Linked DNA regions of Alloacidobacterium dinghuense. Each later gene encodes a partner of the first gene's protein in a complex. Links are inferred from orthologs where the notes say so. Each region holds a gene or a part of one and is shown on either strand. Other genes may lie near its edges. The genes, in order: xseB and xseA.

Region 1 (15,345 bases):
CAAGGCCCAACGACCACAACAAGGCGCGAATCGCTTCCATTGAGAATGTTGATGATCTCGTTTCGGGCCTGAAAAACAGTCGCTGATGCCCGCTCGGTGACAGGTAATTCTTCTTCGAGAAATACCGGCGGTAGGACAACCTTCGTCGCTTTTATGCGTAAATCATTTGTTGGGTAGAACATGGGTCTTACTTTTAATGTAACAGTGGAGTCCGCTTGCTGACTTTCGGCACGAGCCACGCGGAATGCTGCGCTTCGACGTTCGAGTGACCGCATCTGGTACTCTCGCCTCAGTAGCCCATGCCTGAGTTCTGTGATGTTGCCTTGCCTGTTCCATTGGATCGCGCCTTTACCTATGCGTTAAATGGCGAGATTCCCGGCGTCGGCTGTCGCGTCCTTGTGCCCTTTCGCAATGAAAAGCTTGCTGGTGTCGTGGTACGCGTGCATGACGACGCTCCGCCGGTCGAAGCAAAAGCTCTGATCGGCATTCTTGATCAGGAGCCGCTGATTTCTGGTCCATTGCTGGAGTTGGCGCAGTGGATCGCGCAATACTATATCGCTCCGTTGGGTGAGGTTTTGCGGACGATGCTGCCGTTGATGGCCGAGGTGCGGCGCATGGTGCTGTATCGGATTACCGATACAGGACGGCAGGTGCTGCAAGATGGCGCAGAGAGAGGCTCGTCGCGGCGCTCAAAGCTTCCTCCCGGCGAGCAGAACCTTGAATATGCGGTTCTCAATTACTTGGAGGGCGGGGGAACAGCCAGGGTTTCACGGTTGCGGTCCTCCACTGGAGCAAGTCTGCAGTTGCTTCAAGGCATGCTGCGTAAGCGCTGGATCGCGCGAGAGACGCAAGCAGATGCCCGCGATGCGCGACGAACGGTGCGGTGGGCAGTGGTGATTGAAAATGCGCGGCTTCCGAAGCTGAATGAAAATCAGCAAGCGATTCTTGCAGAACTGGCCGGTGCGGGTGGTGGCGAGTTACCTGTGGCGGAATTGCGCAAGTTGCCAACGCCCGCATCGACGGTGGCCACCCTAGTGAAGCGCGGATTGGTTCGGATTGAAGAGCGCGCGGCAGATTTTCATCTCAGTGGTCTGAGGGTGAAACGACCTGAATATGAGCTGAACATGCAGCAGAGAGCAGCCTTCGATGCCATTATCACCGCTGTAGCCTCGAACGAGTTTCGACCGTATCTGTTGCATGGTGTTACCGGGTCAGGGAAGACTGCCGTATACCTGGCGGCGATGCGACATGTACTGGATCTCGGCAAGTCCGCGATTCTCCTGGTGCCGGAGATCGGTTTGACTCCAGCGATGGCGGCGCAATTGCACCACGCCTTCGCGTCTGAGGTTGCATTGCTGCATTCGGCACTCACTCCTGAGGAACGCGCGGAGCAGTGGCACAGGATTCGCAGAGGCGATGCGCGCATAGTAGTGGGGACGCGGTCAGCGGTCTTTGCTCCAGTGGCAAACCTCGGACTGATTGTCGTCGATGAGGAGCATGATTCGAGCTACAAACAGGAAGAGATGCCGCGTTACCATGCGCGAGATGTGGCGGTAATGCGGGCGAAGCTATCATCCGCGGTTGTTGTGCTCGGATCGGCTACACCGTCGCTGGAATCGTGGCGGAACGCGCAGCGCGGGCGTTACGAAAAAATCAAAATGCATGAACGCGTGAATCAACGCCCACTGCCGATGGTAGATCTGGTCGACATGCGGCGGGAGTTTCAGGAGACAGGTCAGGAACAACTCTTTTCGCGGGCGTTGATTGAAGAAACAAAGGCCACGCTGGAGCGCGGAGAACAGGCAATTATTTTGCTGAATCGTCGAGGTTATTCCTATGTGGTTTTATGCCGGGCCTGCGGTGAAAAGCTGGAATGCGAGAACTGCGCCATCGCTCTGACCTATCACAAGACTGTTCCGAACGACGATCAGCATGCTCACGTGGGTCAGCGCCTGGAGTGTCACTACTGCGGCTACAAACGGACGGTGCCAAAGCTATGTCCCAAATGTGAGAGCGAGCACCTGTATTTTCTGGGTGCCGGCTCGCAGCAGGGCGAAGAACGGCTACAGGAGATTTTCCCGGGCGCGCGTATCGGAAGGATGGATCGCGACACGGTGCGCGGGCGACATGATCTGGAACGGCTGCTGATGCGCCTGCATTCGGGTGAGATCAATCTGCTGGTTGGCACTCAGATGATCGCTAAGGGTCACGATATTCACGGAGTGACGCTCGTGGGGGTTGTCGGTTGCGACCATGCGCTAGGACTGCCCGATTTTCGCGCCTCGGAGCGTGTCTTTCAGCTACTGACACAGGTATCAGGGCGCGCAGGCAGAGGTGAACTGCCCGGCAAGGTTATTGTTCAGACATACCACCCGGGCCACTACGCGATTGAGTGTGCCGCCAAGCACGATTTCCATGCTTTCGTTGAACGAGAGTTGAAGTACAGACGGTGGATGCACTATCCGCCCTTCGATGTGCTGGCAAATGTCCTCATTCAAAGTCAGCATTTGGAGGAAGCCGCCGGATGGGCTTCCTCTCTCGGGCGATGGTTTCAGCAGACGCAGTTGACTGGCGTACGTGTGCTTGGTCCAGCTACTGCGCCGATCTCCCGAATCAAGCGCATTTACCGCTTCCACCTGGTGATGAAAGCAGAAAAGCGCCAGGTTCTCGGAAACGGGCTGCGATCTGTGCTGGCACATGCCGAAGAAATTGGGATTCCGCGTCGAAGTTTGATTGTGGATGTGGACGCAATAAGCCTGATGTGAGGCTGCCTCGCTCCAGACAGGTTTTTGCAGCAAAAAGTCAGGAATCGAGAAGGTGCAGTTCCTTACCAGGCTTGAAGCGGACCGCCTTGCCTGGGGTTATGGTTACCTCCGCGCCCGTGCGTGGGTTGCGGCCAATGCCGGTTTTACGGGGACGTACATTAAAGACTCCGAAGCCCCGCAATTCGATGCGGTCGCCCTGAGCGAGAGCCTTTTTCAGGCTTTCGAAGACCGTATCCACCGCCGCTTCAGCTTTGTTGCGCGGCAGGCCTGTGCGTTCGATGACGTGATGGATAATGTCTTGTTTTATCAACGCGTTCACCTCTATTTCTTAGGCATTGCCGCCGGGATTCACGGCTACAGGGATACTAGAAAGCTTTTCCTGTGTTGTCAATGCGCTAAATGACTCATAAGATGCGCATTTTGAGTGGATTATTCAACTTTTTTTGATTTCGCGATACGCTTAAAGAGCATGGTGAGGAGTTGCATGTCAATTAAGAGCGACCGTTGGATTCGGGAACAGGCCACAAAACACCAGATGATCCATCCTTTTAGCGAAAAGCAAGTAAAGGAAGGGGTTATTTCGTACGGGTTGTCGTCCTACGGGTACGATTTGCGGGTTTCTGACGAATTTAAGATCTTTACAAACGTAAATAGCGCTATCATTGACCCCAAGGACTTTGACGAGCGGTCTTTTGTGACGGTGCAGGCCGAGTCAGTCATTATCCCCCCAAACTCATTTGCACTGGCGCGCTCTGTTGAGTATTTCAAGATTCCGCGTGATGTGTTGACTATCTGCGTAGGGAAGTCAACCTACGCGCGTTGCGGGATCATCGTAAACGTAACCCCATTTGAGCCAGAATGGGAGGGTTACGTGACCTTGGAGATTTCAAACACGACGCCTTTGCCGGCGCGTGTGTATGCCAACGAAGGGCTCTGCCAGATTCTGTTTTTCCAGTCCGATGAGGTGTGCGAGATCAGCTACGCTGATCGTCGCGGGAAGTATCAGAAGCAACAGGGAATTGTTTTACCGAAGTTGTGATGGAAGAGAAACGCATTTACGCGCAGCGCCTGCGAGTGGGCTTGTTTGCTGTGGAACCCATTCGTCGAGAAGGCCTGCGCAGCATACTTGAAGAAATTCGCGGCATTGAGCTTATCGATGCCGGTCTTGACGGTTTGTTGGTCGCAGAATCGCTGGATCTTGCCGTAATCAGCCTGATGGTCCGCTCCGAGATCCTCACAACCATCGAGCGCCTGAGAGCTGCTACGCCTTCGATTCGCATCATTGTGATGAGTGAAGACGGTGATGATGAGAGCGTGATCGCGGCGATTATGGCTGGCGCGAAGGGCTATTTGCTGGATACAGCCACGCCCGATGAAGTCTCCCGCGCGGTCGAACTCGTGGCTAGCGGCTCGATTTGGGCGCCAAGGAGAACGCTCTCGCTGTTGGTTGATCGAATGATCGATGGCGGGACCATCTCACCACGCTCTGCCCCACAATTCACCCACCGCGAATTGGAAGTCCTGCAATTGCTGGTTTCAGCTCGCTCTAACAGGGAAATCGCCGAAGCTTTAGGAATTGAGGTACGTACGGTTAAGTCATACGTAGGACGCATGATGCGGAAGGTTGGCGTGGGAAACCGGATTGCGCTCTCAATTCATGCCGCCAAGCATGCGCTGGGTGGCGGTCCTGGTCAAAACAGCTGATATTCGTTCGAATCGGCTACTTTCAACTCCCTAAATCCCCTTATTCAGGGCTTACTTAGGTCCATCCTACCTCTGTTATCTTGCGGGTCTGTCGGGAAAGCCGTAAAACCCTATTAGCAACAACGCAGATCTGGGGAACGGGGCTGGCCTGTGCAGATCAATGCACGGCCACCCCATTTTTTCTCTTCTTTATCTCCCCATCCCTGGTCATCTTGTCAATTTGTCAATCTTTGATCCACAGGCTCTTTCCCTGCCCTGAATTTTACGTCTACGTTGCCGTTGCAACTCAACCCTAGACGAGTGCCCTGCATCACAGTGTCTGAAGCGAAGAACGTGTTTCCCAGTTTCTTGACGCACACAGCATTCTGCTGAAGGATGAGAGTCGGCGTCGATTTGGCGAAAGATCAAATATCGACCGTAGGGAGAAAAAGAATCAACATGAAAAAGCTATTTGCGCTGTTGTGTGTTGCAGGAATGTCTTTACCGGCGCTTGCAGCCAGCGATAAGGCGGCTCTGGATACGCGTCTGGAGAATGCAAGGACCGTGATCGATGAGATCATGCAAACTCCGGACAAGGGAATTCCCGACTCGATTGTGAAGCAGGCAACCTGCATTGCCGTTGTGCCCAGCCTCAAGAAGGGCGCCTTCATTGTGGGCGGACAGTATGGGCAGGGCGTCGTCACCTGCCGAACAGGGCGTGGCTGGAGCGGTCCGGTGTTCATCCGTATGGCGGGCGGTTCATTTGGATTCCAAATCGGCGGCGAGGGGACAGATCTGGTGCTGGTTGCGGTGAACGACAAGGGCTTGCAGGATCTGTTGAAGAGCAAGTTCAAGATTGGTGGGGATGCTTCTGCAGCGGCTGGACCGGTGGGGCGTACTGCGCAGGCTTCGACCGACGTTACGCTGCATGCGGAATTGCTGACCTATTCGCGCACCAAGGGACTCTTTGCCGGCATCGATCTGGACGGGACTACTGTAAGCCAGAATACCGATGACACGACGACGTTCTACGGCGGGCCGCATGCCTTTGATCAAGTCCTGAAGGGAAATGTGCTGCCACCCGAAGACTCAAGGCCGTTTCTTCGCACGATTGCCAAATACTTCCATGAGTCACAACAGCAGTCAGGCGAATAGCCATCTTTGATTGCAAAATAGAAGAGGGGCCGCGCCAGCGGCTCCTTTTCTATTTCATCCCTGCTGCAGCCTTACGAATTCCTTTTGCATTTACACTGACAATTAATTTTCGTTCATGCAAGAGAGCCTTGAGTTCGCTGTCGTCTGGGGATTGGTCCGTCTGCTTCGCCTGTTGCCGGGCAACGTTGCGCGGGCTGTTGGAGTTGGCATTGGATTGCTGGCGTTCCGCATCGTACCCAGGCTACGGAGTGTCGGGCTCAGGAATCTGGAACTGGCATTCCCAGATTGGAATCACAAGCAGCGATATGACGTCTTGCGCAACCTTTATCGTCATCTGGGCTGGCTGCTGGCTGAATTCTGTCAGATGCCCCGGTACACACGTGAGAATTCGCGATCCTTTCTTCGATATGATGGGCTGGATCGCTATCTGGCTGCCCGCGATAAGGGCAAAGGCGTGCTCATCGTTACTGGCCACCTGGGCGCGTGGGAACTATCGAGCTTCTATCATTCGCTCATGGGCTATCCCATGAGCATGGTCATACGGCGTCTTGATAACGCTCGCGTGGATGGACTGGTGAATCACATTCGTTGCCTCCACGGGAATCGCGTGCTGCACAAGGATGACTTTGCTCGGGGATTGTTGGGGGCGATGCGTCAGGGCGAGACCGTTGGCATTCTGATGGATACAAATATGACTCCGCCACAGGGTGTCTTTGTGCCGTTCTTTGGGAAGCCTGCTTGCACGGCGTCAGGTCTTGCACGGGTGGCGTTGAAAACCGGAGCCGCGGTCCTGCCGGGATTTATGCTGTGGGAGAAGGCCGAGCAGAAATACGTGCTGCACTTTGGTGATGAGATTGTTTTTGACCGCACCGGTGATGACGAAGCGGACACCGTTACGAACACTGCCAAATGTACAGCGGCAATAGAAGCGTATGTGAGGCAGTATCCTGATCAGTGGCTGTGGGTTCACCGGCGATGGAAGACGCGCCCAGAGGGCGAGCCTCCAATCTATTGACCGCGGAAAAATTTCGGACGAGTTCATGCTTCAACTGAGGGAAATTGCAGCGTCGATTGGCGCGGATCTAGTGGGATCGAATGGTGTCGTGATCCGGCGCGTGACAAGTGCTTCGCTGGCTGATGCCGATTCGCTTGTCTTCGCTGAGGACGAGTTGACGTTACGCGAGGCACTCGAATCCAAAGCAGCAGCCGTGCTGGTAACGGAGGAGTTGTCAATACACGCAGGTGGCGCGAAGCCATTGCTGGTGATGCGACAGCCTCGTCTCGGATTTGCGAAGGCAGCGCGTTTATTGCGTTCTTCGCAGGAAAAGACCGGAGTGCATCCAACCGCTGTGATAGCCCCCACTGCTGTTCTCCATAACGATATTTTTGTTGGTCCGTATGCCGTTGTAGAGGATGATGCGGAAATTGGCGAAGGTTCGAGCATTGGTAGTGGTTCAGTTGTGGGCGCAGGGGTGCGCCTTGGGAAAAGTTGTCGGATATATCCGCGTGTGGTTCTGTATCCAGGGGTTACCCTGGGCGAGCGTGTGGTAGTCCACGCCGGCGCTGTACTGGGTGCGGATGGCTTCGGCTACGTGCGCGATGCCGCAACGGGTGAATACCTTCAGTTTCCACAGCAGGGAAAGCTCATCATTGAAGACGACGTTGAGATTGGCGCGAATACCACCATCGATCGCGGCGCACTTGAAGAAACGCGCATCGCATGCGGCGTGAAATTAGATAACCTGGTCCATGTCGGACATAATGTACGCGTTGGAAAGAACGTGGTGATCGCGGCGCAGACTGGCGTTTCGGGCAGCAGCGTCATTGGAGATGACGCCATCGTCGGCGGTCAGGTGGGGATTGCCGATCATGTTGAGATTGGCGATAAGGTCATTCTCGGAGCGCAGGCCGGAATCCCGTCACGCAAGAAGATTCGTGGCCCTGGGATTGTTTTCTGGGGTACACCAGCGCGGCCAATCAAGGACTATCTTAAAGAGCTAGCCGTGCTCGCCCGGCTGACTCGGTCGTCGAAGAAGAAGGAAGACTAGGATCTTGGCCATTGTCGTCATCGGCGGACACTCACGCAATATAGGCAGGACTTCGGCCGTTGCCACCTGATTGAACGATGATGTGGTGAGTTTTGCGCAGCAGCGCATAAGCCGCACGGCTCATAACAAGAAAGGAAATCTATGGGAATGGGAAGACGATGGGGCATCGGGCTTCTTCTGTTCCTCTTGTTGGTCATCGGCTCTCTTGCTGCATGGTTGCTTTATTGGAGAGGGAAGCGCGGCAGGGACATCGTCGATGCAGGGACAGTGCCGGTCCTTACTGTCACAAGTTCGGATTTTGCCAACGGCGGCATCGTTCCGCCGAGATTTACATGCGATGGAGGTAATCTATCGCCCCAACTGTCGATTTCTGGGCCGCCGGCGGCTACTAAGAGCCTGGCATGGATCGTCTATGATACCGATTCTCCAGTGATCTTCGTGCACTGGGTGGCCTTCAATCTCCCTGCAGAAATGCGCGATTTACCTGAAGGCGTCTCATCGCAAGCAGAAAGCCTACATGGTGCGGTGCAGGGAAAGAACGACTTTGACAAGATCGGCTATGGCGGCCCGTGTCCGCCGGGGAAGAAGCCTCATCACTACGTCTTCAATGTTTATGCGCTCGATACTCAGTTGCAACTCCACGAAGGTGCAACCCCAGAGGACGTAGTTCAAGCTGCAAAAGGCCACGTGCTGGCTGAAGGCAAGCTCGTAGGAGTGTATACACGCCGCCAATAGCGGCTTTCAAGGTTATTTCTGCGGTGGGAACGGCTCTGCTTTCATCGAACCGTCGCGTTGCTTCATGAGAATCTGCACTTTGCCTTCGGCTTGATCCAGATGCTCCTTGCAGACCGCGGAAAGACTCATGCCCTCCTCGAATAATCTGATCGATTCCTCGAGGGGAAGGTCACCGCGCTCCATCTGTTCCACAATCTTTTCCAGCCGCTTCAATGATTCTTCAAAGCTTGACAACGCTTGTTCCCTCGGTGATGTCCTGTTTTGTCACTGTGACGTTGGGGAGCACGGCAGCCAACACTTCGGCGGCAGACGTGTAGCGTCCGAAGGGTGCGCTGACCTGGACGCCCTGGACCATCGGTCGTGCCGTTTCCAGCATTTCCTGGGCGATACGAATACCCTCAGCGCGTGCAGTCTCGGGCGACGCTGCTGACTGCATCCGCAGCATGATGGTATCCGGTACGGCGACGCGCAGATCGTTCTTCATGAATTCAGCGTTGCGCAGACTGGTGAGCGGCCAAATGCCGGCAATGACCGGAATCCGGAAGCTCTCGATACGTTTGAGAAATGCTTCGAGGACCCGCAGGTCGAAGACGGGCTGCGTAATTGCGTATTCCGCGCCAGCCTCCACTTTGTAAGCGAACCTCCGGACTTCGTTATCAATATCCGGCACGCCGGGATTGGCGGCACAAGCGATGGTAAAGCCGGTGGATGCACCGATAGGGTTGCCACCGATGTCGAGTCCGTGATTCAGCCGGTTCACTATGTTTACTAGCCCGATCGCATCCACATCGAAAACTGCGGTTGCGTCGGGATAATTGCCAAGCTTCGGCGGATCGCCAGTCAGGCACAGGATATTTCTCAGACCGATCGATGATGCGCCCAGCAGATCGCTTTGAATGCTAAGCACATTCCGGTCGCGGCAGGTGTAGTGCAGGATCGTCTCGATGCCGGTCTTCTGCTGAATCTGAATGCAAAGACTTTGCGCGCTCATGCGTGCTGAGGCACGCGGAGAATCCGGCACGTTAATAACGTCGATGCCAAGGCCGGCGAGCAGACTGGCTCCGGCAAGCTCTTTGGAGCAGTCAATGCCCTTTGGCGGAACAATCTCAACCATCGCCACGAATTTGCCGTCGCGAATGAGTCGTCCGAGGCTTGAGCGTTCGTCGATCGGTGGTGGAGGCGTTTCTGTCACGATGGGCGCGCGCGCGGTATGTCCTGCGCTGCTTTTCTGCGCCTCCACAGCGCGTGTCGCAGACTTCATCGCGCGAATGTGATTCGGTGTGGTGCCACAACAACCGCCAATAATCTGTACGCCCGACTTCAAGAACTTTCGCGTGAAGCTTGCCATGTACTCTGGCGAACAGAGATAGATATTGCGCCCGTCTACAGCGCGAGGCATGCCCGCGTTCGGCATCACGGCAAGGGGAAGGTCGCTTGCGCCAGCCATGCATTCAATCGCAGTCAGAACCGTCGCCGGTCCTGTGCTGCAGTTCACGCCGATGGCGTCTGCGCCCCAGGACGCCAGCTTGGCTGCCGCGACTTCTGGAGTAGCGCCATCAAGGCAATGCGCCTCTTCATCGACGGTGACGAGAGCCATCACGGGCAGATCAGGCGCGATTTCGCGCGCCGCAAGAAGAGCTTGCTCGGCCTCGTTCAATGCGGGCATGGTCTCGATCACCAGCAGGTCTACGCCAACACCTGGACCGCCAGCAATAAGGCCCTGAATCTGCTCGGCAAATGCAGCGCGAGCTTCTTCAAGGGATGTCTTGCCCAGAGGTTCAAGATGAATGCCCAGCGGACCGACAGAACCAGCGACCCAGGCCATGCCAGCCTGTTTGTCTTTCAGTTGGTTAACTGCTTGCCGCGCGATGCGTGCTCCAGCCTGATTGATCTTTGCGACCTGGTCCTGCAGCCCATAGCGAACCAGCCGGAATTGGTTTGCGCCAAAAGTATTGGTCTCAATGACCTCGGCGCCGGTTTGCAGGTACTCTTCGTGAATGGAACGAACCAGTTCAGGTTGCGATAGATTGAGTTCGTCGTAGCACCGGTTAATAAATACACCGCGAGCATAGAGCATTGTGCCCATAGCGCCGTCAAATATGACAGTGCGGTTGCCAAACAGGTTGTGAAGACGGTTTGTCATTGGCCTTCTAGTCATGCTAAGGCACTTGCGTCGAGAGCGCCAGCGGGGAATCAGTTGCGATACGCTGAATCATGTTGACGTGACAGACTACAGTACGTCTGCTTTGTTATACTTGGCTTTCCCACGAACTCCGTAGAAGGATCGGTTGAGGTCTCAGGATTTGAAGAGAAGAAGTCTGCTCTCAGTTGTTGGATTAATGTGCTCCGTATCGTTTTTGACCGCTTGCGGCAAAAACTTTTACTTTGCCGGCCGTAGCCTTCCACCCAGCGGAGTTCTCAACCGCGTTATCGTAGCTGTCCAGAATCCCAGCGCTCTAGCCAAAGGCTCCCTGTTGTTCGACGACGCGTTGTATGACATTCGTCACGCCTTCAACAACGTAAATCAGACGTTTTCGATCAGCGGATTCTCAGGCGCTCTTCCGGTCACCATCCAGAACATGCCCGAGCAGCAGGTAGGCGCGGTGTTTTCCATTGGTGACGGGAGCCTCACAACGGTGAGCTATGCCTCGGAGAAGGTGCAGTCGACGACAGCAGCCGGCAACCTGAATGGAGTCTCGCAAAGCATCTTCATCTCACGTGATCTGAACTACATTTACGCAGCTTCGCAATCTGCGCATTCGCTTACTGTGGTGGATCACGGCGCAACTTATACGCTGAATGTTCCCGGTGTCTATCGCGTTTCCATGAACCCGGGAAATACGGTGGCGCTGGCTTTTGTGCAGAATACCGATGATGTATATAGCATCGTCCATCTCAATTCGGACCAGCAGCAACAGGCGATCAACAATCCCCACTGGAATCCGGGTCTGACGAATCCGCAACTGCAAAACACGCAGCCAGCTCAGGACTGCGAGCCGCAGAATCTTCCGGTCTACTGCGTGTTTCCGGTGAGTTCTGCAGCCAATGCGGGCACGATCACGAATCCATCCTCTACACCGACGGCAACGTTCGATCGTCCTGTCAAGGCGGTGTTTTCATCTGATGGTTCCACCGCATATGTTCTGAACTGCGGGCCGGAGTGTGGTGGCACGGCTTCCGGCATTACGACCCTGCCGATTACGGGGGCCTCGCTGAATCCCTCGGGAATTGGAGCCAGCGGCATTGCGCTGGTAGCCGCAAGCAACATCGCAGTCCCGGGCGGAGCGACCAACGGTCTGTTTAGCGGCAGCACCTTTTATGTAGCGGGTCAGCAACTGCAGAGCGATGGTCTGCTGGCCGGCAATCTTTCGATTGTGAACACGACCACCGGACAGGTGACTGGTCAATATTCAATCAGCGACGGTACCCACAACAAGATGGCCCTGGCTGATAATGACACCCTTTGGATCGGTTCGTATCAGTGCCAGTCCGGTGAACGCTACAAGCTGAGCCAATCCACCGCACCGGGAACTCCCTTTGGCTGCATTACGATGTTCAACACCTCGAACAACTCAGTCTTGGTGGAGTCGTTCAAGGGCGACGGCACTGGCATTGCCGCTGTGACCGGCCTGAACAAGGTCTATACGGCGGAGGGTGGTCAGGTCTACATCTACAACACGCCGGACGGTTCGGCCCGCGACAACACGAACGTGACGGTTACGGGAACAGCGTACGACGTGGCCTACATGGATGCCGCCAGCGACGGCGATAACACCACTTACTAAGGCATCATCCAGACTAACGAGGCGCGAAGATTACATCGCGCCTTTTGTTTGCTGCTTTTTCAACTCCATATAGAAAGCTTGCTCCCGATCGACCACATAGCTTTTGTAGCCTTGAGGATCGATGAACGGGTTAGCCCCGGCTTTGCCAATGCGCGCAAATTTTCCAGTCATTCCATAGTAGCCACCGTGCGCCCCTAGAAAAACATCACACGGCAACGAATTTAGAACACGGAATGTGCGCTCGTAGTCCTGCGCAATCTGTGGATACGCTGCGTTGTTCACAAGTTTGTATCCGGGATTGACATTTGGACTACCGACGATGACTACGTTATAGGTCTTGCCTCCATCGGCGACCTTGAGCGTCCATGTTGTGCAGCCTTTGGTATGGCCTGGTGTCAAATGTGCAACGAGCGCAACGTCCCCTAAGCGCACTTCATCACCATCGTGCAGAGTGCGATCGACCTTTGCAGGCGGATAGAACATGTCCCTTGATTTGCCGTATTGAAAATCACTTCGACCGCCGTCTTCGATCTCAGGAACGTCAGCGTCCATCACCATGTATTTCGCGCCTGTTAGTTGCTTGATAAGCGCGCTTCCCGCGCAATGATCGATATGCGCGTGGCTAATCAGCAGGATCTTGATATCGCTGAAACGAAACCCCAGATCTTCGACGCTCTTCTTAATCTGCGGTACTGAAGTTGTGAGGTTGCTATTGATCAAGATGTGGCCTTGCGGGGTAGTGATTAGGAACACGGCCAGGTCCTTGCTACCGACGTAATAAACGTTGCCAATCACACGATGCGGTGGAAATGAATCGGTCCAGTCGGGTTTGGTCTGCGCAAACAGATTGCCTGCAAGGAAAAAGGCGAGAGCAAACAAGCGAATAAGCATAGCCAACAGCATTACATTGGCTACCGTGCTGTCGCTATCGTCCGCTTCCAGAAACTAATGACGTTTTGTGTACCTGCTGCAAATCAGTGATACAAAAGCTTGAGGGGAAAATGTGAGCGTTCGAAATGAACGCGCTCTGTCTTATAAATGCCAGAAAACTCACTCGCCGATATTCTTGCGATTGCTGCGCATCGCGACGACGTAGAACAGACCTGCGGCGGCACGCTGCTCAAGATGAAAGCTCTAGGTTGGCGAACGGCGATCCTTGATTTGACACAGGGCGAAGCAGGAACGCGCGGTTCAGCCGCAGAACGCGCGGCTGAAGCGGCCGCTGCAGCGCGCATTCTCGGCGTGAGCTGGCGGCAGGCGCTGGATGTTCCAGACGGCCGAGTTGAGAACATCTATGAAAACCGGGTCAAGATAGTTCGCATTCTGCGCGAAGTTCGCCCACGGGTCGTGATTCTGCCCTATTGGACAGGACGGCATCCAGATCATTACACGACATCGACTTTGGGTTACGAAGCTTGCTTTCTTGCAGGGTTGGCTAAGCTCGATACGGGAGCACCGCCTCATCGCCCATTCAAAATCCTTTACGCCAGCCTCTACGCTGACGTGCGGCCCACTTTCGTTGTAGATATAACCCCATACATCCAGCAACGGCATCTGGCTCTGATGGCATACAAATCGCAATACCAGGATCAAATGGCTGGCAGTGGGCTCTTTGTTCCTGAAGAAGAGATCCGCGAACGCACCTTTTCGGAAGCGCGACACTATGGTTTACTAGGCGGGGTGCGTTATGCAGAGCCATTTGTACAGAAGGAAGTTGGGTTGATCGACGATCTCCTTCACATTCCTGTGCAATCAATGTGATTGAGACCCTATGCCTATTCGCCGGACATAGCTGCAAATAACTCACAAGACTGTCAACCATGACAATTTACTCTGGCCTTATCAGAGATAAGGCACTAGTATGCCGGGAGAAAGGCGTAGCACCCAGATGGGTACGTCTTTCGTTATAAAAGGCTTCTCAGTCGCTCTCGCAACCGTAGTCAAAGTGAAGCGAGCGCTGAGAGTTCAAGGCGCTCTTTCGTTCTTCGGTGTCCGCACTTGTTCGAGCCACGAGCAAGCGGATTTTGCTGCAAGTCATGTGTGCAGAGAGAAGGGAGATATGGGCACAGCAAGCGGTCAATCGGCGTCAACTCAGGAACGTCCTGTCGAAAAGATAACAACGGTTGGAATCCCAACGGCCGAAGGTACCGCTGAAGGTCGCCGACTCCTTGAAACGCATGGAAAGCTGCTCTGGCGGCGCTGGGGGCCGTATGTCAGCGAGCGATCTTGGGGGACTGTGCGCGAAGACTACAGTCCGAACGGAGCCGCTTGGGACTTCCTGTCTCATGACGCGGCACGGAGCAAGGCTTACCGTTGGGGCGAAGACGGCATGGCCGCGATCTGCGACCGCTATCAGTTGCTGGTGTTCGGGCTTGCATTGTGGAATGGCAAAGATCCGATTCTAAAGGAGCGGGTCTTCGGACTGACGCCGAGTGAAGGCAATCATGGCGAAGATGTAAAGGACTATTACTTCTATCTCGACAGCACGCCGACGCATTCGTACATGAAGTATCTGTACAAGTACCCTCAGGCACGCTATCCGTTTGAGTGGCTGCTGGATGAGAACCGCAGGCGCGGGGGGCAGGGATTCGAGTTCGAGCTTCTGGATACCGGCATTTTCGAAGAGAACCGTTACTTCGACGTGTTCGTGGAATACGGCAAGGCGTCTGCCGAGGACATGTGCGTGCGGATTGAGGCGATAAACCGCGGACCGGATTCCGCTCCATTGCATATCCTTCCGCAACTTTGGTTTCGCAATATCTGGGGATGGTCTGATCGTCGCGGCGCAACGCCGGTGATCAGTGACGGGCCCACAGCAGAGGGAACGATTAGCCTCCTTGCCGATGACGCCAAGGCTGAGCGACTCAAGAATCTGCCCTTTGATTATGAGCTCGGCAAGCGCTACTTGTATGCGCAGGCGGATGGCAAAGCACTCTTTACCGACAACGAGACGAATGCACAGCGGCTATTTGGGATTCCGAGCGCGTACCGCTACTTCAAGGATGCATTTCACAGTGCGGTCGTAAACGGCGAGCAGGATGCGGTGAATCCAAACCGCTCGGGAACGAAAGCCTGCCTGCATTACGAATATCTGGTTCCGGCGGGCGGCTCGGTAGTTTTGCGGCTGCGGCTCACGCCGGAGATGCTGAATTCCCCACTAGAGGACGTGGATAA
Region 2 (15,353 bases), 1.0 Mb from region 1 along the record:
TATTGAGGCACAGCACTTGCTGGCTGCGGTCATCATGACAGCTCCGGGAACGATTCTCATTTCGAAAATGCTTGTGCCGGAGACTGAGACACCTGCGACGGAAGGCATTGTCCACATGCCCAAAGATGCTGAGCACAAGGAGGAGAATCTGCTGGGAGCAATCGCGCGTGGGACCATTGACGGAGGCCGTCTCGCCTTTAATGTCGCCATCATGCTCATTTCGTTTCTGGCCCTGATTGCCCTGGTGAATGGAATTCTTGGCGGGATACACAACTGGCTCAGCCCACACCATATCCCTTTTCCGTCCAAGCTCGATATGATTCTTGGCGTGCTCTTTGCGCCTATAGCGTGGGTCATTGGTGTCCCGTGGCACGATGTGCGAATCGTAGGCAATTTGCTTGGAACGCGCATGGTGCTGAATGAAGTAGTGGCCTATTCCCTCCTGGGAACACAGAAGGCGATGATGGACTTTCGCTCCTTCACGATTGCAACCTTTGCGCTTTGCGGCTTCGCCAACTTGAGTTCGATCGGCATTCAAATCGGAGGCATCGGTGCGCTCGCTCCGAATCGCCGGAATGATCTGGCACGGCTGGGATTGCGCGCCATGCTGGCGGGGACGATGGCAAATCTGATGTCCGCCTCGATTGTTGGCATCCTGATGCGATAAAACATATAGATAGACGTGAGCAACAACATCTCTTTGTTTGAACAAGCCACAGCGGCTGTCGCCCACATTCAAGCCCAGACGCCCCTGATCCCCACGGTAGGCATCGTCCTCGGGTCGGGGCTCGGGGCCTTCGCCGACAAGATCTCGGACTCGATCGCTATCCCCTTTGCTGAAATTCCGCATTTTCCGAAGTCCACTGTTCCCGGTCACAGCGGTCGGCTCGTCATCGGTACTCTTGATGGTGTCCCCGTTGCTGTAATGCAGGGGCGCGTGCATGCGTATGAAGGCTATTCGCCGCACGAGGTCACGTTTCCCGTTCGGGTGCTTGGTCTGCTCGGCATCAAGACATTGATCGTGACGAACGCCGCCGGCGGTATTCGGCCCGGGTTAAAACAGGGCGAGTTGGTGCTGATTTCCGATCACATCAACTTTACCGATCGCAATCCAGTCATCGGAGAGAACGATGAGCGCTTCGGGCCACGATTCTTCGATATGACCGAAGCTTACTCGAATCGCCTGCGCAAACTGGCGGCGAAAACCGCCGAACAGTCGAGGTTCTCTCTTGCGGAGGGCGTGTATCTCTGCGTGCTTGGCCCCAGCTTTGAGACACCGGCAGAGATTCGCGCATTTCACGCGCTGGGCGCAGATCTCGTTGGCATGTCGACGGTGCAGGAAGTGATCGCGGCGCGGCAAATGGGGATTGAGGTGCTCGGCATATCCTGCGTAACCAATCTTGCTGCCGGTATCCAGACTGAGCCACTGAGCCACGAAGAAGTTATGGAAACAGGACGCCGCGTATCGGCGAAGTTCACGCAGTTGCTCACGGCGCTGATACCTGCCATACAAGGGAAGACCGGCGGCACATGAACGGAACAAACAACGGCCCAGTTGTTATTGGCATAGCAGGATGTTCAGGCTCCGGGAAAACGTCCCTGGCGCAAGAATTGGCGCGCGAGTTGGAAGGCACTCACTTTCATCTGGATCACTACTATCACGATTTAAGCCATCTTTCTTATGAAGAGCGATGTAAGCAAAACTTCGACCATCCCGACGCACTTCAGTCCGATCTGCTTATTTCGCAAATCGGCGAACTTGCATCGGGGCACAGCATCGCGCTTCCGCAATATGACTTCTCAGCTTACACGCGCATTCCAGGAGCTTCTGTAACCATCTATGAGCCGCATTTCCTGCTCGTGGACGGAATTCTCGCACTTCACTACGAGGGCTTGCGGCGCCTCTATCATCTCGGCGTTTACGTCGATACTCCGGACGAGATTTGTTATCAGCGGCGCCTCGCACGAGATGTGCGGGAGCGCGGACGAACTCAGGAATCCGTGGCAAAACACTATGCCGAGACGGTGCGACCGATGGCAGAGGAGTTTGTCAGGCCCTCTGCTCAATATGCCGACCTGATTGTCGACGGGACGTCCTCATTCGACTGGTCGGTAGAACAGGTTTTGAGCGTGCTGCGAAAAAAGCAGCTTCTCGCAGCACATGACATGTTTGTGAAGGATGGATTTGCCGGTCACCCATAAATGGAGACCGATTACTCGTAGTGGGCCTCAGGTACGGGTTTTGCACTCTCAAGCCAACGCTGAGTAGATGATGTCTCGCAGCATGCTCGCGCCTGCGGCGAGGCGTTCAGAGGTAAACTGCTTCGCTTCCGGAGTACCGGCGCCATCGAATCCATGCGTCTTATCGAGCTGGTATACACGCTCGACAAGTGTGCTTGAATGCCGCAGATATGACCTGTAGTTATCGAACTCGTCGTCGACCGGATGTATCGCCGTCAGCAGCGGCTTGACGTCCGATTCCTTGATGTTGGCTCCGAGATAGACGCCTTCAAATTGCCAATGGATCTTGTGGTCGGTGGTGTATCCATTGGGATTGTCTTTGTTCACCCATCCGTTGTAATTCACCGTGGTATGAAGCGGCTGCGAACCGTCTCCAACATAATGACCAAGCCAACCCGCATAAAACAAAATGGCTGCTTCGACCGGTTTCGTGTCCTCGTGTTTGGCGCTGAGATCGCGATACTCTCGCATCGCGGACTTAAGCCGCTCCCACACTTCGTTTGTGATGTATGGTTGAAAACCGATGCGTTCCGGACGAAGATCACGCGCCTGTGCCTGATGCGTGAGACTGGCTGCGTAGGCGGAAGCGATAAAATCGTAGCGGCGGTGCGGCAGCGGCTGAATCACATCCGCCAGTTCCATGTCGATGAAGTGCTCTGGAGCCTGCGCGGCATTCAGTTCAGGCTCGGCAGGTGAGCGCCAGCGGTCGGGCTCCGGTCCCAGGTACTCTATCTCGTCGATCGCGGCTTGCGTATGCATGAAAGCGGGCATATCGGCAGGCAGGCTCTCTGCGGCTAGTTTGTTGATCATGCTATGCCCTACGTTGCCCCAACCAAAGGAAGGCGGCACGACGACCAAAGGCAGAAGGACACTAACAGCAACGTGACGCAAAATTCGAGCGGCATTGATTCTCTCAATGCGAATATAAACGTCGGTCAGATGACATAAAGGACAGTCTCAACACGCGCATTTATCATCGAAGAAATGCTCTTCCGCAAAGAGAAACTGAAACAGGAACACAAAGTCATGCTGCAGGCAGAACGCGCTGCTGGAGCGCTGCTGCCTGAATACCACCGCGCCACTCCTGAGTGCCCTCATCCTGAACGCTGGAGCATGTACGACTCGATGACTGCCGAGGCGGAGGTTCTGGAATTTCTCCGGACTCTGATCACTACGGTGAAACCAGAATTGGTCGTCGAAACGGGAGCTTTCCTGGGGGTCAGCACGCTGTGGATCGCTGAAGGGCTGAAGCGCAATGGCTTCGGCAAAATCACCAGCTGTGAGTTGGATCCTGTCGTCTTTGCTAAGGCTCAGGAAAAGGTTGCAGCTTCCGGCCTTTCTGAATGGGTTGAATTGCGGAACGAATCGAGCTTGGAGATGAAGATTGATGGCCGGATTGACATCCTCTTCAGCGACAGCGACATGCCGATCCGCGAACCCGAAGTGAGACGTTTTCTGCCACAGGTCAACCCGCAGGGACTCATCTTGCTGCATGATGCGAGTTCGCACCTTAAAGTGGTTCGAGAAGCCGCACTGCGGTTGGAGGCAGAGGGACTACTGTCCGTCGTACTGCTGCCAACTCCGCGGGGTCTGGTGATCGCGCAAAAACGGCAAGGACGGAGATAATCCAGAATTTCTTCGCCTTAGATTCGCCATTCCGACCAACAGAAATTAACACAAATCGCCTGTAATGACGCGGGTTTTGTTGATATTCTGAAATGGCTATGCCTACGAAACAGGAACTTCTTACCAACCCTATCCAGCACATCGATATCAAGCAGCACAATGTCGTGGCGCTGGTAGATGCCATGGAACACATGGCTTATAGCTCCCGTGATCTCCACCGGGCAGCTTCGATTTATGAGCGGATGCTTCGCGATAAGGATTGCGGCGTCATCCTCTGCCTCGCCGGCTCGCTGATCAGCGCAGGCTTGAAGCAGATTTTCATCGATCTGGTACGCAACAACATGGTCGACGCCGTGGTTTCCACCGGCGCGAACATCGTCGATCAGGATTTCTTTGAAGGTCTCGGCTATAAGCACTGGATTGCCGACGACATCCTCAAGCAGGGCACGGAAGACGGGATGCTCCGAGAGCTGATGATCGACCGCATCTATGACACGCTGATCGACGAAGAAGAGCTGCGCATTTGCGACGCGACCACAGAGAAGATCGCCGATTCGCTCGATCCCCGCGCTCATAGCTCGCGTGAATTTATCCGCGCGATGGGTGCCTACCTCGAAGCCAACGGCAAGACTCCGGCAAAGGGTGGCGTGGATTCCATCGTCTACGCGGCTTACCAGAAAGATGTGCCGATCTTCTGCCCTGCGTTCAGCGATTGTTCTGCCGGATTCGGCCTTGTAGCGCATCAGCACAAGCGTCAGGACAAGCCGAAGGTTGCGATCGACTCCGCGAAGGACTTTTACGAGATCACGCAGCTGAAAATCGCGAACCCGACTACGGGTCTGCTGATGATCGGCGGCGGTGTGCCGAAGAACTTTGCGCAGGACATTGTGGTTGCTGCGGACATCCTCGGTACCGAAGCGCCGATGCACAAGTATGCCATCCAGATCACGGTCGCTGACGTTCGCGATGGCGCCCTTTCTTCAAGCACGCTTAAGGAAGCCAGTTCCTGGGGTAAGGTGGACACCACCTTCGAACAGATGGTTTACAGTGAAGCAACTTTGGCTTTGCCGTTGATCACGGGTTACGCTTATCACAAGAAAGCGCAGGAAGCGCGGCCCGAGCGGCGCTGGGCGCGCTTGTTAGAACCGGTCACAGCCTGATTTCAATCTAACTTGGAAAAAGCCGCGAGATGCTCGCGGCTTTTCCTTCGCGGGAAGATCGGCCTCCCTGCTCAACTATCCACTTGCGGGATAAGATTTGATTCACTCTCCGACGGAGTTTTCTGCCACGTTGTTCGTGTTCTCATCCATCGGTAGTCTTTATCTGATTTGCTTTCTCTGGTTCCGCTCATTATGCCGCGCCGCCATTCGCTCCTACCAGTCAAGTGTCGAACAAACACGTACCTCGAATCTTATTCCCTTTGAGCGTGTCTAAAGCTGCACGTCCAGAAAATGCACTGAGCGGTTAAAGAGGCCTATCTATTCAAAAATGATGGTGTTCTTCATCGAAGAGTAACGCGCGTGCATTTTCCGCGGCGCTCTCGTCTAAAGTCCCTGCCTCTGCGTCAGCTCGAAGTTTTGCGACGGAAAGCCAATTGTCTTTGTGGGGATGTTCAGACACCCAAGGTGGAAGATCCATACAAAGATAACGGCTAAGCGCCTCGGCATAGCCTTCATAAAGTTGCCGCATCTGACGCAGTCGTACGGATGAGTGAGCATCACGGCAGAGTCGCACGCCGGACTGGCACATCTGGTCATATACCTGCCCAAACTGCTTCTCCGTCAACCGGTCCGGCATGTCTTTGACCGGTTCCAGCGAGAAAACCTGAGCCAGATCAACAAGCGCATGCCGCGCCATAGCAAATGTAAGCTGTGCCTGTCGCGCTGGCCGCTCCTGCACTCCGGATATCAGCAAAGCACAGGTATCGAGGATAGCAGTAAGCGCGCCAATCCAGCTCTGATGCGTATGTTGGGAACGAAAATAGCAAAGCAGAGGATAGGAAATATGACTCTCGAGCAACTCAGCGGACCAGCGCTCCCACTCTTCCAGTAAAACGACCAACGCGGCATTTCCACCATCGAAGGCATGCCGGTGCAGAAGCTCGACCGCGGTCGGCGGGGAGCCGGCACGAGCATCAAGCAGAGCAATACTGACCTCACGCCGCGAAAATGCCGCATACAGGACCGGGAAATAACCGATCACCATCGCGACAAATCCCAATCCCATTCCCGCTTCGAGAATCACGAAATCTCGGATGAGGTACTGGCGCGGCACCACATCTCCCAGGCCGAGTGTGAAGAGCGTGGTCCCGCTGACATAGATGTCGGAGCGCAAACCAACAGTGCGGCCAAGTGGATCGGCAAATGGTGAACCGAACCCGTAATAGATGAGCGCAAAACCCAGGACCAGAGCACTGGCCCACACAACGATCAGCAATACGAGCGAAAGCGGACCGTAGAAGCTCAGCATGGTCTCGCGCTTGCGTTCGTTCTTAATCTTATTAGCGAACCCTGACCAGGGCGCCCAAGTGAAGATGTAAAAGACTCCCGTGATACGAAACCTGCCCGTTGCCCGCCTCGGCAGAATCACAGTCTGAAACGCATCAAGCAACGCCAGGACCAAACACGCAATACCGGCAATCAGGCTCAAAATCTGCACGTGCTTCTCACTTTCTCGTGCGCTTAGAAGAGCAGGAATTATGGGTCCGCGTCAACGATGAGCGAGGCTGTTCTAAACTGGCAACATGAATGACTTTGGCCGCATGCTTGTGGGCCTTGGGCTGCTATTTCTCGTTGTTGGCAGCTTGATTCTTCTACTGGGCAAGACCGGCATCCCCTTGGGCAGATTGCCCGGAGATATCACGTATCGTGGCAAAAATACGTCCTTCTATTTCCCCTTGGCCAGTTCCATTCTGATCAGCATTTTGCTTTCGATTGTCTTCTACCTCATTTCGCGCTTTCGGCGATAAACTAAGCTTTTGTGAATCACACAGCATCAGAATCCGATCCGCAGCTCGGCTTTATCTTTGAAGCACCAAAGACGGAAACGCGACGCATCTGGAACGTCGCAGAGCTCGTTAGCGAAGTGCGCACTCACATCGAGCGCGCTTATGCAGATCTTTGGGTGGAAGGAGAAATCTCCAACCTACGCCCGGCGCCGTCGGGGCATGTCTACTTCACCTTGAAAGACGGCGATGCGCAACTGCCGGCTGTTCTTTTCCGAAAACAGTCTTCGCTTCTCCGCTTCCGTCCGGAAGATGGTTTGCACGTAATGGTCCGCGGTAAGATCTCGGTCTATGAACAGCGTGGGCAAATGCAGATTGTTGCCGAATTCATGGAGCCGGTCGGTGCAGGCTCCCTCCAGATCGCCTTTGAGCAACTAAAAGCGGGGCTGCAGCAGCAGGGCCTTTTCGAACAGGAGCGCAAGAAGCCGCTACCGGCGTTTCCCAGGTGCGTCGGAATCATTACTTCTCCGACGGGCGCCGTCATTCGCGATTTTTTGAACGTAGCCGGCCGCCGACATGCAGCGTTGGATATTTTGCTTTATCCGGCTTTAGTGCAGGGGGAAACTTCTGCCGCAGAAGTCGCTGCTGGCATTACCTTTTTCAACCGCAAGCGCAACGTCGATGTAATCGTGATCGCCCGTGGCGGCGGATCGCTAGAAGACCTTGCACCGTTTAATTCCGAACTTCTCGCACGCTCCATCGCCGAGTCCGAAGTGCCGGTTGTCTCGGCCATCGGCCATGAGACGGATTTCACGATCGCAGATTTCGTCGCCGACCTGCGTGCTCCCACTCCGTCCGCGGCAGCTGAGATTATCACCGGCGCGCTACACAAAGTGGAGGAGCACGTCGAGCAATTATCGCTTCGACTTGATCGTGCCTGCCGCTATCGCCTGATGCAGGCGCGTGACAGCTTCGCCCGGCTCGATGTGAATACGTCATTTGCCCGCCTGCGCGAGGGTTTTGCGCGTCGTCAGCAACGCGTGGATGAATTACGGTTTCGCATAGAAGTAGGGTGGAATCTGCTAAACCGCATGTTCTCGGAACAATTGCATCTGCTCACAGCGCGTCTCCGACGGCAAGACGTTACACATCGTTTGCAGTTTTTGCGCGAACGGCTGACGACTCTCGATAGCCGCCTTGCGCTGTCGCAGCAGAACCTGGTTCGCAATTTATCGATCCGGCAACAAAATCTGGCACGGCAGCTGCATGCTTTGTCACCACTTGCCGTTTTGAATCGTGGTTATGCGCTCGTGTTCGATGAGGCGGGAACACTGATCAAGAGCGCGTCTAGTCTGACGCCGAACCAACGACTCGTAACACGCCTGGCTCAAGGAAGTGTTGAGAGTCGCGTAATAGAAATCACTCCTGAAGGCACTTCGTAACTTATGAGAAAACTTTTCGGCACTGATGGCATTCGCGGCGTAGCCGGTCAATCGCCACTCGATCCCAAAACCATTTACGCGGTTGGGCTGGCACTCGCGCACCAAGTAAGAGCAAGCAATAGTCATCCGCGCCTGCTCCTTGGCATGGACACGCGCGAATCGAGCAGCTGGATTGCAGCCGCGCTCAGCGCTGGCATCGTCAGCGGGGGGGCTAAGGTCGAGAGCGCCGGCATCATCACCACTCCGGCTGTTGCGTATCTTGCGCGAACGCATGGCTTCGATGCAGGAGTCGTGATCTCGGCGTCTCACAATCCCTGGCAGGACAACGGCATCAAAGTCTTCGGCGGGAACGGTTATAAGCTTCCCGATGAAATAGAACTGCGCATCGAAGAAGAAATATTTCGCCAGTTGGAAAATGTAGCTGCTCCTGACATTTCCTCTCTGACTGCGCCAACAGTCAATCCTCGCTTTCGCGCGGACTACGAAGATTTTCTGCGAGAGGCCGTTCCTGATCTCAGCCTCGACGGTTTACGTCTAGTCCTCGACTGTGCGAATGGAGCGGCATCAGCAATAGCGCCGGAACTGTTTGCTCAGCTTGGCGGAAGAATCGATCTCACGCACATCTCGCCGACTGGCCGCAACATCAATGCGACTTGTGGCGCCCTTCATCCGGAAGTTGTCGCTGCCGAAACGAAATCACTCCGCGCAGACTTGGGTGTGACCTTCGATGGCGATGCCGATCGCGCCCTGTTTGCCGATGCCCACGGCAATGTCGTAAATGGAGATGCCGTGCTTCTTCTCGCCGCGCGCGATCTCTTGGCGCGCAAGCTTCTCAAGCGGGGACTGGTTGTAGCTACAACCATGTCGAACATGGGCCTCGAAGCAGCACTGCGTAGCGATGGCATTCTGATGCTGCGTGCTCCCGTAGGTGACAAGTACGTGCTGGAGCGCATGCAGCAGGAAGACGCTTCACTTGGTGGCGAGCAGTCCGGCCATATTCTCTTCCCGCACCTTGCGACTACAGGCGATGGGCTTCTGACCGCGCTCGTCGTGCTCGACATTATTCGCCGTGCCCGAAAACCGCTGCATGAACTCATTGCGGATCTGAAAGTCTTTCCGCAGGTCATCGTCAATGTCCGCGTGAAAGAGAAAAAGCCGCTGGAGGAAATTGCAACCGTCAGAAGCACAATTCGTGAGGCAGAAACAGAGCTTGCAGAAAATGGACGCGTCGTCGTGCGCTATTCCGGAACGGAAGCACTGGCTCGTGTCATGATCGAAGCTGAATCTGAAGAAGCAATGCGGCATCATGCCGACCGCATCGCCGGTGCGATCCGCGAAGCGCTCGGCGCATAACTCTCTCAGCAGGGACCTGAAGGCACCGGCGCTATTTCAGGTCTCGCCAATTTGGTCCCAGTCCGCAATCAGCAACGATGGGCACCTTCAATTCAACGACGTGCTCCATCTCGTGCTTAACCATAGCCTGCACCTGATCCGCTTCGTCTTCAGGCACATCGAAGAGCAATTCATCATGGACCTGTAAAGTCATCACAGTACTCAATTTCTCTTCAGCGAATCGACGATCGATCCGGATCATCGCCAGCTTAATCAAATCCGCTGCTGTTCCCTGCAGTGGGGTGTTGACAGCGGTGCGTTCTGCAAATCCGCGGAGATTGGCATTGCGGCTTTGAATATCCGGGATGGGCCGCACGCGTCCAAAGATTGTCTTCACCCGCTGGTCACGCCGAACTTCCTCGAGCAAATGATCAATGTAAGCGCGCACTCCCTGATAGCGTGCAAAGTAAGTGTCGATATAGAGTCTCGCCTCGTGCTGATCGATGCCAAGTTGCTGTGCTAATCCAAATGGTGAGATTCCATAAACAATGCCAAAGTTCACGGCTTTGGCTCGATTGCGGGTCTCCTTGCTCATCTTGTCTACGGGAACACCAAAGACCTCGGAAGCAGTCAACGTGTGGATGTCTTGTCCGGTCTGATAGGCGCGAACGAGCAAAGGATCGTCGGAGAAATGCGCCATCAGTCGTAGTTCAATCTGCGAATAATCCGCCGAGAAGAGAACCCGGCCCGGCGCTGCGATGAATGCAGCTCGAATCTCGCGCCCTAGCTCAGTACGTATCGGGATGTTCTGCAGATTGGGATTCGTCGATGATAACCTCCCCGTGGCTGTACCCACTTGATTGAACGTCGTATGTACGCGACCTTCACTATCTGCCAGCAGAGGCAGCGAATGCACATAGTTCGACTTCAACTTGGCGAGCTGCCTGTATTCAAGAACCAGTCGCGGCACCTCATTGTGATCGGCAAGTTCTTCGAGCACATCTTGCGCAGTGGAAACTACCTTACCTTTGCCGTACTTGAGCGGCTTGGGCAGGTTCATTTTGTTAAAGAGCACATCACCGAGTTGCTTTGGTGAGTTGATATTGAAGCGATGTCCAGAGCGCTGGTAGATCTCCTCGCCGACCCGATGGATTTCCGTCGAAAGCCGTTCTCCCATCCGTTGTAGAACACCAGAGTCGATGCGGACGCCCGCTTCCTCCATGCGCAGCAAAATGGGGACCAGCGGAAGGTCGATGGTTTCGTAGGCCTGACGCGTTTCCAATGCATCCGCTTCACTGCGCAAGACTGGAGTGAGTGTCTGCACCGCGTGCACTGCTTCGGTGAGTTCATTTTCTCCCGTTTCTCGTAAAGGATGATTGCTGAAACGCGCCGCAACATCACTCAACCGATGAGAGGCGTGGGTCGGATTGATGAGATACGAGTAGAGCATCAGGTCGTCAAGCGCATTCCTGAGTTGCACACCTTGATGCTCCAAGGCACGAAGAGCACCTTTCAGATCGTGCACACGCTTGGAAATAGACTCGTCTTCAAGAATCTGCTTGATGGCACTCAGCGGAGCCAGCAACGCCTGTTCGGTGTTGGCGGCCACAGCAATCCGCAATTCCTGTTTCCCTGAAGAAGTCGGCTCTGTTGTTTCGGCCAGATCAAGAAGCGACATGGTCTTGAATTTCGGCTCGTTCTCCTCAACGCTCTCTGCTTCCTTCTCGCTAACCTGCTCGGCTATCGTTTCCAATTCGGATGTTGGCAAAGCAAATGCGAAGCCGTTTTGGCGTGCTTGTGTAATGAAATTTTCAATCTCTTCCGTTGAAGGGTTGAGCACATGTTCGACCGGGTGCTCCACTTCAGCCGGAGCAAGCTCCTTCAGCAAAGTTGTGAATTCAAGCTCAGTGAAGAGTTGGCGGCAGGCGCTCACGTCGTTTGGCTGCGTTCGCATCGCATTCAGGTCGAGTTCAAGCGGCACTTCGCAATGGATCGTCACCAGTTCTTTGCTCAGTAGGATGTTGTCGCGGTTATTCTCCAGCGATTCGCGATAGGTCTTGCGCTTTACTTCAGATGCTCGATCGAGAGCTGCGTCCAGAGTGCCAAATTGCTGAATGATTTCAACAGAACCCTTGTCGCCGATGCCGGGTGCGCCGGGGATGTTGTCGATGGAGTCGCCGCGTAGGGCCATGACATCAATTACCTTTTCGGGTGGCACACCGAGCGTTTCTTCGACTTTGGCGCGGTCGAGAACCATGTTGTCTTTCACCGGGTTCAGGACTTTTACGTCGTCGTTTACCAGCTGCAGCATGTCCTTGTCATTCGAGACAACGTAGACTGGGTGGCCTTCTTCTGCGGCCTTCTTTGCTAACGTACCGATGACGTCATCCGCTTCGAATCCTTCGGCTTGCAGGATCGGAATGTGGAAGGCTTCGAGGGCGCGTCGGATGTAGGGGAGTTGCTGCTTCAGGTCCGGCGGCATTTCGGTGCGGTTGGCTTTGTAGCCCTCGTAGTCGATCTCGTCGAAGGTCTGCGTCTTGATGTTGAACTTGCGGATCTTGGTCATGGCGCGGGCCCGTTCGTCACGGAAGACCTGTCCGCTGATGTCGAAGACGGCGGCAAAGTACTCTGGCTGGAAGTCGCGGCGCAGCTTGTTGATCATGTTCACGAAGACGTAGGTGGCTGCTGTTGGCACGCCTTTGCGCGTGGACATGGGCCTCTGACGCTGCATCGCGTGGTAGGCACGGAAGATGAACGACATCGAATCGAGCAGGAAGACAGGCTTTTTATCGGAAGAAGACATCGAATTCGAGTCTAATTCTTTTCACTGCTGCGGCGCTGACGACAGGAACATGCAGTCGCCGTAGGAGAAGAAGCGATAGCCTGTTTCGACGGCGTGTTTGTAGGCGGCGAGAACGTGCTCGCGTCCGCCAAAGGCGCTCACCAGCATAAGCAGTGTCGATTGCGGAAGATGGAAGTTGGTCAGGAGTGCTTCGACGATGCGGAATTCGTATCCGGGCGAGATGAAGATGTTCGTAGCTCCAGAGTGTGGTTCGAGTCTGCCGTCCCGGGCGATGCTCGCGCAGTGTTCAAGCGTGCGGACTGTGGTTGTTCCTGCCGCAACGACTCGGCGGCGTTCGCGTTTCGCTGCGTTGATGGCTTCGGCGGTGGTTTCCGGAAGTGTGTAGCGCTCGGTGTGCAGATGAATGTCTTCGACCTTGTCGACGCGGACTGGCTGGAAGGTTCCTAGTCCTACGTGCAGTGTTACGTATGCGATTTGGACGCCTTTTTCTGCGATTTTTTGCAGAATTTCGGACGTAAAGTGCAGTCCTGCGGTCGGTGCGGCGACTGATCCCCGCGACTCGGCGTAGACGGTCTGGTAGCGGTCGCGGTCTGCGGTTTCGTCCTGGCGGTGGATGTAGGGCGGCAGGGGGATGTGGCCCAGATTCTCCACGACTCCATAGAAGTCAACGACCGGCTCGAAGCGGATCGTTCGTTCGCCGAATTCGCCGTGGGCGATGACTTCAGCGCAGAGGGCGTGATCGCCGAAGGTCAGCTTCTCTCCGGTCAGGACTTTGCGTCCAGGGCGCGCGAGAACTCTCCATTCCCATTCGCTGATCTGCTCGGTGAGCAGGACCTGGATGCGTCCGGTGGTTTTGTGGCCCTCTTGCGTGTGCAGTCCAGCGCGGTGTGCGAAGAGGCGCGCGGGAATGACCCGGCTGTTGTTCAGGACCAGCACGTCGCCTTCTCGGAGCATCTCCGGGAATTCGCGGAAGTGGTGGTCTTCGTAAGCTCCTGTCTTGCGGTCGAGCGTTAGCATGCGTGATGCTGCTCGGTCCCCGAGGGGTTTCTGGGCTATGGATTCTTCGGGAAGGTGGAAGTTGAAGTCGGAGACTTGCACTCAGTTGATTTTATCTGCGCTACGTTTTAGCTCTTTTGAGAGAAAAGCCCTGGGCTAAAGCCCTTTTCTCTTCGTCCACTTATTCACCGGCCTGAAGGCTGGTGCTTTTACCGGGCCTTGCTTGCGCAAGGCTTCGCACGAGCTTTGCTCGCGCGGGCCCTTCGACTACGCGCTTCGCGCTCCGCTCAGGATGATATCTCGGAGGAGAGGCGGCGCTCGGCGTTCAGTCGTGCTCGTTCGATGGCTTGGTTCAGTTCTTCGCGCTTGGCTTCCAGCGTTGTCGCGTCTGCATCGAAGGCGGGAGGCGCAACGCTGCGCGACCAGCTTACGATGACCCTTGAGAACGGCTTTGGGATGAGGAAGCGGTCCCAGGAATTCAGCTTCCAGGCTCGCTCGGGCAGGAGGTGGAAGCTGCTGATCTGCTCCTGCGTCATCTGCGCCAGCTTTACGGGACCCATCTTGGTCTGGTAGATGGGGCCTCTCGGGCCGTCGGCGGTGAAGACTACCGGCAGGCCGGATTCGAGGACTTGCTGGAGGGCCAGCAGTCCGGCTGCTCCTCCGCGGGAACTGGAGCCGCGGACGGCGTCAAAACCCAGGATCGAGAGAGTTCGGGTGATCAACTCGCCGTCGAAACTGCGGCTGATGAGGATGGAGCAGCGGAACTTGCGGAAGTACCATCCGCAGGGCAACGTACACTGGTGCCAGAAGCAGAAAATTCCCTTCGCTGGCGGCGTGGCCGGGATGGCTCCTTCTTCGGCGATGACCTCGAAGCGCAGAGTGATGCCGATGGCAGCCAGAATCGCGGCGGTGAGGCGCGGGACGATGGCCAGCGCGATCCGCTGCGGGAGGGTGAAGTCTTTCCGGGTCACGCTCCTGATTCTACCTACCCCCTCCCCCCGCCCTCTTTCTTTTCGCTCCTATATTTTTCAATGACTTAGAGGGGGATCATCCCCTGATATCCTTTTGATTCTATTAGGCTTAGGTGCTTTCTAGTGTTTTCAACAACTTAGCTGGGGATCGACCTTCCCGGCAATAGAAAAGCCCGCCATCGGCGGGCTTTTTCTCCTCTATATCCAGAATAGCAGTTCTGGCAAAATAACACGCCAAATTGCTTGTCTTTTATGTGCTTTATTTTCTTTGATTTGAAAATTATTTTGCTGATCATCCCTTGACAAAGGAGAAGGCAGGAAAAGCCCGGGGCTGAAGGCCCCGCTCTTCACCGCCGTCCTGCTTCGCAGGACAAACGGTCCAACTCCAACCTCATTCAAAGGAATCACCACTATTATTTTGCGGTTGGAGGGCTTGACACGCGGTGGCCGGGTAAGGGGCAGATAATGTTCTTTGATTGAGCCGATCGACGGGATTTAGTCGCTACGCTTTCCAAACTCAATGCCAAGCTGATCAGCGGAATTCCGTGTCGTATTTTCTAAGGGCAAGGTCCTTGATCTGTTCCCTGGTGAGTTGTTTTGCGGGCATGCCAGGCGGGCTGCAGGTGTCACGGAAAAAGCCGTCCAGGCCTGCGGGCGACACGACCCAGAGCAGGAGAAGTTCGTGATCGGGATTCTCGAATCCATGCCAGGTGTTTCTGGGAATGTATATCGTTGAGCCTTTTTCGAACGGATTACGCACATCGTTGAGGAGGACCGTTCCACTGCCTTCGAGAACGTAGAAGTCTTCGTCCATCTTGAAGTGCCGGTGGGTGGGAATTCCGGTGCCGGTCATCACCTGCTGGGTTCCCATGGCGAGTTCGCTGGAACCGTTGGCCGCGCCGAATTTGATGAAGATGTTGCCGTGGTCACGGAAGTGGATGAGATGTTCGCCTTCGGTGGCGTTGAGTACAGAAGCTTGTAGCGCGGTGGCCTGGGCG

What was found.
Region 2: the proteins of xseB (region 1) and xseA are in contact, whole or in part, in a cryo-EM structure (PDB 8TXR), measured with the Escherichia coli proteins. The link is inferred for Alloacidobacterium dinghuense from one-to-one orthologs.

What each region holds. Positions count from the first base shown.
Region 1 is NZ_CP060394.1:2,188,238-2,203,582, reverse strand. What follows is about bases 6,985-9,849. They hold xseB (exodeoxyribonuclease VII small subunit), read right to left. Parts: upstream 8,570-9,849; coding sequence 8,399-8,569; downstream 6,985-8,398. Other genes in these bases: H7849_RS08850 (bifunctional homocysteine S-methyltransferase/methylenetetrahydrofolate reductase), read right to left, coding at 8,607-9,849; H7849_RS08860 (YbhB/YbcL family Raf kinase inhibitor-like protein), read left to right, coding at 7,799-8,386; lpxD (UDP-3-O-(3-hydroxymyristoyl)glucosamine N-acyltransferase), read left to right, coding at 6,985-7,651. In the rest of the region: H7849_RS08900 (3-deoxy-7-phosphoheptulonate synthase), read right to left, coding at 1-182; replication restart helicase PriA, read left to right, coding at 300-2,765; H7849_RS08890 (HU family DNA-binding protein), read right to left, coding at 2,803-3,075; dcd (dCTP deaminase), read left to right, coding at 3,250-3,804; H7849_RS08880 (LuxR C-terminal-related transcriptional regulator), read left to right, coding at 3,804-4,469; H7849_RS08875 (lipid-binding SYLF domain-containing protein), read left to right, coding at 4,908-5,603; H7849_RS08870 (lysophospholipid acyltransferase family protein), read left to right, coding at 5,719-6,618; more of lpxD, read left to right, coding at 6,644-6,984; more of H7849_RS08850, read right to left, coding at 9,850-10,529; H7849_RS08845 (hypothetical protein), read left to right, coding at 10,690-12,171; bla (subclass B3 metallo-beta-lactamase), read right to left, coding at 12,202-13,068; bacillithiol biosynthesis deacetylase BshB1, read left to right, coding at 13,210-13,932; H7849_RS08830 (MGH1-like glycoside hydrolase domain-containing protein), read left to right, coding at 14,231-15,345. UniProt on the Escherichia coli protein: Bidirectionally degrades single-stranded DNA into large acid-insoluble oligonucleotides, which are then degraded further into small acid-soluble oligonucleotides.
Region 2 is NZ_CP060394.1:1,177,552-1,192,904, reverse strand. What follows is about bases 6,177-9,049. They hold xseA (exodeoxyribonuclease VII large subunit), read left to right. Parts: upstream 6,177-6,846; coding sequence 6,847-8,253; downstream 8,254-9,049. Other genes in these bases: glmM (phosphoglucosamine mutase), read left to right, coding at 8,257-9,049; H7849_RS04780 (DUF2905 domain-containing protein), read left to right, coding at 6,611-6,835; H7849_RS04785 (potassium channel family protein), read right to left, coding at 6,177-6,525. In the rest of the region: H7849_RS04815 (NupC/NupG family nucleoside CNT transporter), read left to right, coding at 1-667; H7849_RS04810 (purine-nucleoside phosphorylase), read left to right, coding at 683-1,534; udk (uridine kinase), read left to right, coding at 1,531-2,202; H7849_RS04800 (phospholipase C/P1 nuclease family protein), read right to left, coding at 2,251-3,051; H7849_RS04795 (O-methyltransferase), read left to right, coding at 3,226-3,867; H7849_RS04790 (1,9-bis(guanidino)-5-aza-nonane synthase), read left to right, coding at 3,966-5,027; more of H7849_RS04785, read right to left, coding at 5,350-6,176; more of glmM, read left to right, coding at 9,050-9,606; polA (DNA polymerase I), read right to left, coding at 9,638-12,388; tRNA preQ1(34) S-adenosylmethionine ribosyltransferase-isomerase QueA, read right to left, coding at 12,410-13,486; H7849_RS04755 (lysophospholipid acyltransferase family protein), read right to left, coding at 13,672-14,355; H7849_RS04750 (cupin domain-containing protein), read right to left, coding at 14,888-15,353. UniProt on the Escherichia coli protein: Bidirectionally degrades single-stranded DNA into large acid-insoluble oligonucleotides, which are then degraded further into small acid-soluble oligonucleotides.